DNA from 2 places in the Nocardioides anomalus genome. Region 1 is predicted to be linked to the other one. Evidence: predicted binding sites of a transcription regulator. Region 1 holds the regulator's gene; the other holds the start of a gene.
What was found. Region 1 encodes LexA, which represses DNA repair genes until DNA is damaged. Its sites were predicted from a motif close to TCGAACANNTGTTCGA; they were not measured.
Positions count from the first base shown of each region.

Region 2: G5V58_RS18245 (alpha-ketoglutarate-dependent dioxygenase AlkB) is a predicted target of LexA. The motif match lies at 2,543-2,558, and genes of this name have one in related genera.

Region 1 is NZ_CP049257.1:171,103-175,472, forward strand. Features, by position in the region: gene G5V58_RS00940 (phospholipase D-like domain-containing protein) at 1-446, shown strand, start outside; gene G5V58_RS00945 (MXAN_6640 family putative metalloprotease) at 522-2,063, opposite strand; gene lexA (transcriptional repressor LexA) at 2,207-2,974, opposite strand; gene G5V58_RS00955 (LysM peptidoglycan-binding domain-containing protein) at 3,291-3,650, shown strand; gene G5V58_RS00960 (DUF3052 domain-containing protein) at 3,755-4,171, shown strand; gene G5V58_RS00965 (hypothetical protein) at 4,192-4,370, opposite strand, start outside.
Region 2 is NZ_CP049257.1:3,627,436-3,631,805, reverse strand. Features, by position in the region: gene G5V58_RS18255 (aldo/keto reductase) at 1-400, opposite strand, end outside; gene gndA (NADP-dependent phosphogluconate dehydrogenase) at 401-1,849, opposite strand; gene G5V58_RS18245 (alpha-ketoglutarate-dependent dioxygenase AlkB) at 1,896-2,522, opposite strand; gene G5V58_RS18240 (hypothetical protein) at 2,746-2,886, shown strand; gene G5V58_RS18235 (ABC transporter ATP-binding protein) at 2,958-3,719, shown strand; gene G5V58_RS18230 (ABC transporter permease) at 3,724-4,370, shown strand, end outside.

The sequences.
Region 1 (4,370 bases):
ACTGCGTGAAGGGCGCGCGCACCGTCGACATCATGGTCGCGGTCATCCAGCGCTACGACGTCCGCGCGCAGATCGGGCGGCTCTGGCGCGAGGGCTGCCAGCTGCGCATCGTCACCACCCGCGACCTGATCGAGAACTGGCTCCAGCGCCCGTTCCGGCTCCCGGGCGGGCAGAGCGTCGACATCGCCGACAACCTGGTGCGCACCATCGTGGCCCACGACAAGGTCTACGCGATCCACGCCAAGATCGGCGGCAAGGTGCAGTACGCCGTGGTCACGGGGACCAGCAACACCACCTGCGGCGGGCTGCTCTACAACGACGAGCTGATGTTGCGCCTCGAGGGCCAGTGGGCCTTCAGGGCCTACCGCGCCCACGTGAGCGACGCCTTCCGCCACGCCCACCAGTCCCGCGAGTCCGCGACCCCGGTCCAGGCCCGCTGCCACTGAAACGTCGCCCCACGCAGCAGCCGGCCCCGGTGACCGTGAGGTCACCGGGGCCGGCTGGTGTGTAGGTCAGCTGTCTCAGGCGGCCTTGACGGACACCCGGGAGCGCTGGTTGTCGAACACGGCCTTGCCGGAGCAGGAGACCGCGTTGCGCTGGTAACGACCGCACTGGCGGTACTTGGTGCTGGCGTTGACCAGGGTCACGTCCACCGACGTCACGCTCGGGTCGAAGGCCACCGTGGCCTTGCCCTTGCCCTTGCGGTTGACCTTGATGGCCTGGATGGAGAGCACCGCGCCGTTGGCGCCGTAGGCGACGTAGATCGCCTTGGAGCCGTGGGACTTCGGGGCCATCCGCAGCTTGACCTTCAGCGCCGAGGCGCCGCCACCGTTGGCGATGTTGAGCGTCGCGCTCGTGAGGTGGTCCAGGTTGAGCTTGCCCTTGGCGCCCTTGCCGCCGGCGAGCGTGACCGAGCCGGCAGCCGGCTTGATCGGGTAGTTCTGCTCGACGCCCTCGTCGAAGATCGGCGTGTGGGTGAGCCGCGTGGCCGCGGAGTAGTAGGTGAAGAAGTCCGCCAGCGACGTGCCGTTCTTCTTGAGCACCTTGTTGATGGCCTGCGTGGAGTAGAGGTTCTTGCGGCCCTTGGAGCTGTCGGCCGCCTCCCAGATCTTGAGGATCACGTTGGGCAGCAGACCGGTCTTCTCCGGGTAGGTGTTGCTCATCAGCCGGAAGAAGTTCCACACGCCGTACTGGAAGACGCCGGTGTCCTCGAACTTGTCCATCGACCGTCCGGGCGAGGTGATCGGGCTGCGGCGGAGGTACTGGACGTTGTCGTTGACGTCGTCGTACAGCTCGTCCTCGGCCCAGGTCGCGGTGGCCTCGAGCAGCCAGTCGTCGTCGAGTGCGTCGTAGGCGAACTGGGTCGCGTGGAAGTACTCGTGCGCCGCGGTGACCTGCAGGTTCTGCAGCGGGGTGTGGCTCGGGAAGCCGGCGTAGTCGTTGTCCAGGACGCAGTAGGCCCAGACGTCGTGGTGCCGCCCGCGCAGCCGCTGGTCGGTGGTGCAGTAGCCGTAGAGGCCCGGCTCGAGCGAGTCGAGGTAGATGTCGATGCGGTTGTCCCCGCCCTTGCCCTTGTCGGGCTTGGGCCGGCGGTAGCCCGACGCGGCGTAGGTGTTGGCGACGTTCTGCACCGTGGCCAGCGCGACGTTCTGGTCGAACGCCGCCGGGTTGAGCTCGGCCGGGTCGTAGTGCAGCAGGATGTTCTCGTCGCCCACCGTCGCCGGCTTGTCGGGCCGCTGGGCCAGCCGGTCGGCGGCCGCGCGGTCCGCGGGGGAGAGCGCGTCCTTGAGCATCCACAGCTTGCGCAGGGCCAGCGTCGCGTCGGGACGCTGGTTGGCCGGCGTGCTGGGGCTGAACGCCTTCTGGGCCTGGGCCAGGGCGGCCTTGGCGCGCCAGGTGCGGTCGTGCTTGACGGCCGGCTTGGCGACGCTCGCGGTCCGCGCGGCGGACGGAGCGGCCAGCGCGGGCGTGCTCAGCGTGGTGGCGACGAGCGCGAACGCCGCGGCCACCGCCGCCGTGAGCACGAGCGCCGGGTTGCGGCGCGCCCGTGAGGTCGTGGGCATGGGTTCTCCGAGTCTGTAGGGAAGGTCGACGAGGTCGTGTGGACCCTACCCCGGAAGACGGACACCGAGACCGTACGGTTGGGTGCTGGTCTGCAGCTGTCCTGGAGCCGTGACGCCGCGCGCCGACGCGCCGCTGCGGCCGGTCAGGGCAGGCGGCGCAGGACCGCGGTGACCTTGCCCAGGATCGAGGCGTGGGTGCCGTCGATCGGCTCGTACGCCGGGTTGTGCGGCAGCAGCCAGACCCGGCCGTCCTTGCGCTGGAAGGTCTTGACGGTCGCCTCGCCGTCGATGAGCGCGGCCACGATCTCGCCGTTCGACGCGGTCTGCTCGCGGCGCACGACCACGAAGTCGCCGTCGCAGATCGCCGCGTCGATCATCGACTCCCCGGCCACCTCGAGCATGAACAGCTCGCCGCTGCCCACCAGCTCCTGCGGCAGCGGGAAGACGGTCTCGAGGTTCTGCTCGGCCAGGATCGGGCCACCGGCCGCGATCCGACCCAGCATCGGCACGTAGGTCGCGGGCGGGACGGCGTCGCCGATCCCCGTCTCGTCGTACGGCGTCTCCTCGGCCGAGGAGACCGACTTGCGGGCGGCCATGACCTCGGGCAGGAACACCTCGAGCGCGCGCGGGCGGTGGGGGTCACGGCGCACGAAGCCCTTCTCCTCCAGCACCTTGAGCTGGTGGGCGACCGAGGAGGAGCTGGTCAGCCCGACCGCCTCGCCGATCTCGCGCATGCTCGGTGGGTAGCCGCGCTGCTCCATGAAGTCGCGCAGGTGCTCGAGGATGCGCTGCTGGCGCGCGGTGAGCCCCGTCGCGTCCGCGGGGCCGTCGGGGAGCTCGGTGACGGTGCCGCTGATGCCGCCGCCGGCAGCGGAGGAGCCGCCGCCCGGTCCAGGAGTCTGTCCAGCCATGCGCTGACCGTAGCGACGGCGTTGCCCGGTTTCAAACACCTGTTCGAACGGGCGTGTCGCTCGTGGCGGACCACGCCTCGCGCGAGGTGGCGCCCCGCGCCGCCTCTCACGTCGGGCGGGCGCGACACGCCGCTCGAACAGGTGTTTGAAATCGTTCGAACACCTGTTCTACGCTCGTACACGTGTTCGATCGACCGCTGGTCGGACCGGCGCCGCCGAGGACTGTCGGTGGTCGCCTCTACAACTGGACACAGCAACCGATCACCAGCAGCAGACCCCAGGCCGCGACCGTGGCCACTTCCCCAGGAGTCCCGACATGACCGCGATGACCTTCGACACCGTCCTCACCACCCGCCCGGCCCGCGCCGTGCGTCCGCGCTCCAGCGTGCGGCTGACCCGCCGCGGTCGACTGGTGGTCCTGGTCGCAGCGCTGGTCGTCGCGTTCGCCATCGGTGTCTTCGTCACCGCGGCCGGCTCGGTCGCGACCCAGGAGCCCGGCACGCCCGAGCCGACCCGCATCGTCCAGGTCGGCAGCGGCGACACCCTCTGGGCCATCGCCTCGGGGCTAGCCGACGACGGCGACGTGCGGGGCATGATGCAGCGCATCGAGCAGCTCAACGCGCTCGACGGCCCCACGCTCCAGGCGGGTCAGCGGCTGGTCGTCCCGGCCGAGTAGCCGCACCACACAGACTTCGTCAGCCGCTTCGACCCCGGCTGGCGGGCCGGGGAAGACAGGGGCGGAGCCACGTGGCTCCGCCCCTGCGGTCATTTCCGGGCACCATGACCCTCGTGGCCGGATCCTCAGGCACTCCGCTCGTGCGCAAGCTCGGCATCGGCGACGAGCACGTGGTCTTCCTCGACGGCGCCCCGCTCGACCTGGAGCTCGGGGACACCGGGGGAGCACACGTGGTGCACCGGCTCCCGCGCCGGGCGGACGTCACCTTGACCTTCCACACCTCGCGCGCGGCGCTGGGCCGCCGGCTCCCCGTCCTGTTCGAGCGGACCACGACCGCCGGGATGGTCTGGGTCTGCTGGCCGAAGAAGGCCGCCCAGAAGGCTCGCGGCATCGACAGCGACCTCGACGGCGACCAGGTGCGCCGACTCGGCCTCGCGCTGGGCTTCGTCGACGTCTTGGTCGCGGCCCTCGACGAGACCTGGTCCGGGCAGAAGTTCGTGCGCCGGCTGCGGGACCGGTGAGCGCCGCGGCGGACCGGACCTCAGTGCCGGTGCGGCCGCGCGTCCTTGCGGGTCGGCTGCTCGAGGACCCCGACCGCACGGAGCAGGGCGGTCAGCAGCCACAGGCAGCCGAAGAGGCAGACCACGGCGCCCACCGAGCACAGGACGAGGACCGTCCACCGGCCGGACTCGCCTCCACGCGCGTCGCGCCCGGCCCCGA
Region 2 (4,370 bases), 1.7 Mb from region 1:
GGTGCAGCTGGAGCAGGTCGATGCGCTCCACCTGGAGCTTGCGCAGCGAGAGCTCGACCTGCTGGCGCAGGTACGCCGGGCGGCCGACCGGGATCCACGAGTCCGGACCCTGCCGGGTCAGCCCGGCCTTGGTGGCGATGACGAGACCGTCGGCGTAGGGGTGCAGCGCCTCGGCGATGAGCTCCTCGGACACGTTGGGCCCGTAGGAGTCGGCGGTGTCGATGAAGGTGATCCCGAGCTCCACGGCGCGCCTCAGCACGCGCAGCGCCTCGTCGCGGTCCTCGGGCTCACCCCAGATGCCGGGCCCGGTGATGCGCATGGCGCCGTACCCCAACCGGACGACCTCGAGGTCGTCGCCGAAGGTGAAGGTGCCCGCGTGGCGGGCGATCTGGTCAGACATTCACATCTCCTGTTCGGGGCGGCCCTCGGCCGCCCACTGCGTGTGGAACGTGCCGTCGCGGTCGACGCGGCGGTAGGTGTGCGCGCCGAAGTTGTCGCGCAGCGCCTGGATCAGGGCGGCGGGCAGCCGCTCGCGGCGGAGCCCGTCGAAGTAGGACAGGGAGGAGCCGAACGCCGGGACCGGTACCCCGCCGGCGGCCGCGGTCGCGACCACCTCGCGCCAGGCGTCGACGCCCTCCTTCACCGCGTCGGCGAAGTACGGCGTGGTCAGCAGCGTCGTGAGGTCCGGCTCGTCGGCGTACGCCTCGCGGATCCGGTCCAGGAACTGCGCGCGGATGATGCAGCCACCGCGCCAGATCGTGGCCAGCTCGCCGAGGTCGATGTCCCAGCCGTGCTCCTCGGCACCCTTCGCGATCTGGTCGAAGCCCTGGGCGTAGGCGACCACCTTGGAGGCGTAGAGCGCGGCGCGGACCTGGTCCACGAAGGTGTCCCTGTCCACCTCGACGCGCTGCTCGTCCGGGCTGGTGGAGAAGACCTTGCGCGCGGCCTCGCGCTGGTCGGTGTGCCCGGACAGCGAGCGGGCGAAGGTCGCCTCGGCGATGCCGGTGATGGGGACGCCGAGGTCGAGCGCGCTCTGCACGGTCCAGCGGCCGGTGCCCTTCTGCTCGGCCTCGTCGCGGACCACGTCGACGAACGGCTGCCCGGACGCGTCGTCGAAGCGCAGCACGTCGGCGGTCAGCTCGATGAGGAAGGACTCGAGGTCGCCCTCGTTCCACTGCGCGAAGACGTCGCCGATCGCGTGCGGCTCGAGGCCCGCGACCGAGCGGAGCAGGTCGTAGGACTCGGCGATGAGCTGCATGTCGGCGTACTCGATGCCGTTGTGGACCATCTTCACGAAGTGGCCGGCGCCGTCCGGGCCGACGTGCGCGCAGCACGGCGTGCCGTCGACGACCGCGGCGATGGACTCGACCACCGGGCCGAGCTGCTCGTAGGCGTGGTCGGAGCCGCCGACCATGATGGAGGGGCCGTTGAGGGCGCCCTCCTCGCCGCCGGAGACGCCCATGCCGACGAAGTGCAGGCCGTGCTCCTCCAGCGTCTGCTGGCGGCGCAGGGTGTCGGTGAAGTGGGCGTTGCCGCCGTCGACCACGATGTCGCCCTCGTCGAGCAGCGGGACCAGCTCGTCGATGACGGCGTCGGTCGCCTCCCCGGCCTTGACCATGATGATGATCGCCCGGGGGCGCTCGACGGCCTGCACGAGCTCCTCGAGGCTCTCGCAGCCGGTGAAGTCGCCTTCCTCGCCGAACTCCTCCAGCATCGCCGTCATCCGCTCGGTCGTGCGGTTGTGCACGGCGATGGCGTGGCCGTGGCGGGCGATGTTGCGGGCCAGGTTGCGGCCCATGGTGGCGAGGCCGGTCAGGCCGATGGTCGCGGGGGCGTCGTGTGCAGGCATCTCTGGGCCAACCACTCCCGCGCGCGGGTTTGTTCCGGCGGGTGGGTCAGAACACGTTGAAGGGGCGGTACTGCACCGAGATCCGCGGCCCGGCGTGGGCGACCTTGGGCACGGCGTGCTCCCACGTGCGCTGGCAGGAGCCGCCCATGACGACCAGGTCGCCGTGGCCCATCTCGACCACGACGGGGTCGGCGCCGCCGAGGCGGGGGCGCAGGTGGAGCCTGCGCGGGTCGCCGACCGAGACGATGGCGACCATGGTGTCGGTGGTCTTGCCGCGGCCGATGGTGTCGCCGTGCCAGGCCACGGAGTCGCGGCCGTCGCGGTAGTAGGCGCAGCCGGCCGTGCGGAACGGCTCGCCGAGCTCGACGGCGTAGTGCGCGGACAGCACCTCGCGGGCCTCGGTCAGCACCGGGTGGGGGAGGTCCTCGCCGATCATGTAGGTGTGCAGCAGCCGCGGCACGTCGACCACGCGGTCGTACATCTGGCGGCGGTCGGCGCGCCACGGCACGTCGCGCACGAGGGTCTCGAAGACGTCGTCGGGGTCGGTCAGCCAGCTGCGCGCTATGTCCACCCAGGCGCCGCGGGTGAGCGTGGTGCGCTCGAGGGCGGTGCAGTCGAGGGCGCGCGGCTGGTCCGCCTCGGCGGGGGCGAAGAGCGTCGACTGGAAGTCCATGCCGGGAGTGTACGCCTCGTTCGAACGTCTGTTCGACAGGTTCCGGCCGTGGCCACAGCTGGGGGAGGACGCTTCCGTGGTGCGGGTGAGCGACCGGAGCGACCGAGCCCGCCCGCTGCGCTCCGGCGTCGTGACACCCGTGGGTGACGACGTCGCCGCGTGGCGCGACCAGGGTGCGGGCGCTGGCGGTGGCGGCCACGCTGACCGACGCCCGGGTCGGCACGTGGGTGTGCGCGTCGCCGGTGCGGCCGTCCGTGGACCACCGCGTGCTGCCGGCGAGGAGTTCGGGTTCAGCTGCGTCGTGCTCGGCGCCGAGCCCGCCGCACCGCTGGCCCGCGTCGTGGCCGAGCTCGCCGGCACCTGAGCCGGCGTACCCCGGGGGCCGCCGGGGTCCTCCCCGATGCCGGCGTTGGCGGCGGCTGGGACAGTGGAGGCATGGCGGAGGGAGCGCGGGTCGCGGCGCGGGTCGCGAACCTCACCAAGACCTACGGCGAGGGTGAGACCAGGGTCGTCGCGCTCGACGACGTGACCCTCGACCTGATGGCCGGGGAGTTCACCGCGGTGATGGGGCCGAGCGGCTCGGGCAAGTCCACGCTCATGCACTGCCTGGCCGCGCTCGACACCGCCGACTCCGGCTCGGTCATGATCGGCGACCAGGAGCTGACGGTCCTCAAGGACAAGGCGCTGACCCGACTGCGGCGTGACGCGATCGGCTTCGTGTTCCAGTCCTACAACCTGGTGCCCACGCTCACCGCGCGGGAGAACATCCTGCTGCCGATGTCGATCGCGGGCCGCAAGCCCGACCGGGAGTGGTACGACAACGTCATCGCCACCGTCGGGCTGGCCGACCGGCTCGACCACAAGCCCAACGAGCTGTCCGGGGGCCAGCAGCAGCGGGTCGCGGTGGCCCGGGCCCTGGTCAGCCGGCCGACCGTGGTCTTCGCCGACGAGCCGACCGGCAACCTCGACTCCGCCTCCGGGGCCGAGGTGCTCCAGCTGCTGCGGCGCAGCGTGGACGAGCACGGGCAGACCGTGGTCATCGTGACGCACGACCCGGTCGCGGCGGCGTACACCGACCGGGTGCTGTTCCTGGCCGACGGCCGGGTCGTCGACGAGCTGCGCGCCCCCGACCGCGACCAGGTCCTGGAGACCATGGCCCGGTTGGCCGAGCCGACGCCGACGCCAGGGCGCGCCTGAGCCCGTGATCCGCGCCTCGCTCAAGAGCCTGCTGGCCCGTCGGGTCCGGCTGCTGCTCAGCACCTTCGCCATCGTGCTGGGCGTCGCGTTCGTGACCGGCATCCTGATGTTCTCCGACACCCTGGAGCGCAGCTTCACCGCGCTGTTCTCCTCGCGCGTCGGCGACGTCGTGGTCCGCCCGACCGGCACCGACGTCGCCCAGGCCGGCCTGACCGGCACGACGCAGACCGTGCCGGCCTCGCTGCAGCAGACCCTCGAGCAGCTGCCGGGCGCGGCGCGGGTGGACGGGCGCATCGACGCCAACGGCGTGTACGTCGTCGGCACCGACGGCAAGGTCGTGGGCGGCTCCGGACCGCCGGCGCTGGGCGCCAACTGGAACGACGCGCCGGCCGGCCACGGCATCGAGTCCCTGACCCTCCTCGAGGGCCACGCGCCGCTCGGTCCGGACGAGGTGGTCATCGACGAGACCACGGCCCAGCAGGCCGGCTACGAGATCGGCGACGAGGTCTCGATCGTCACCGCCACCCAGTCGCTCGACGTGCACCCCGAGCTGGTCGGGCTGGTCGGCTTCCGGGAGGGCGGGTCGCTCAACGGCGCGACGTACGCCGCGTTCGACACCCCGACGGCGCAGCAGCTGTTCCTCAAGGGCCA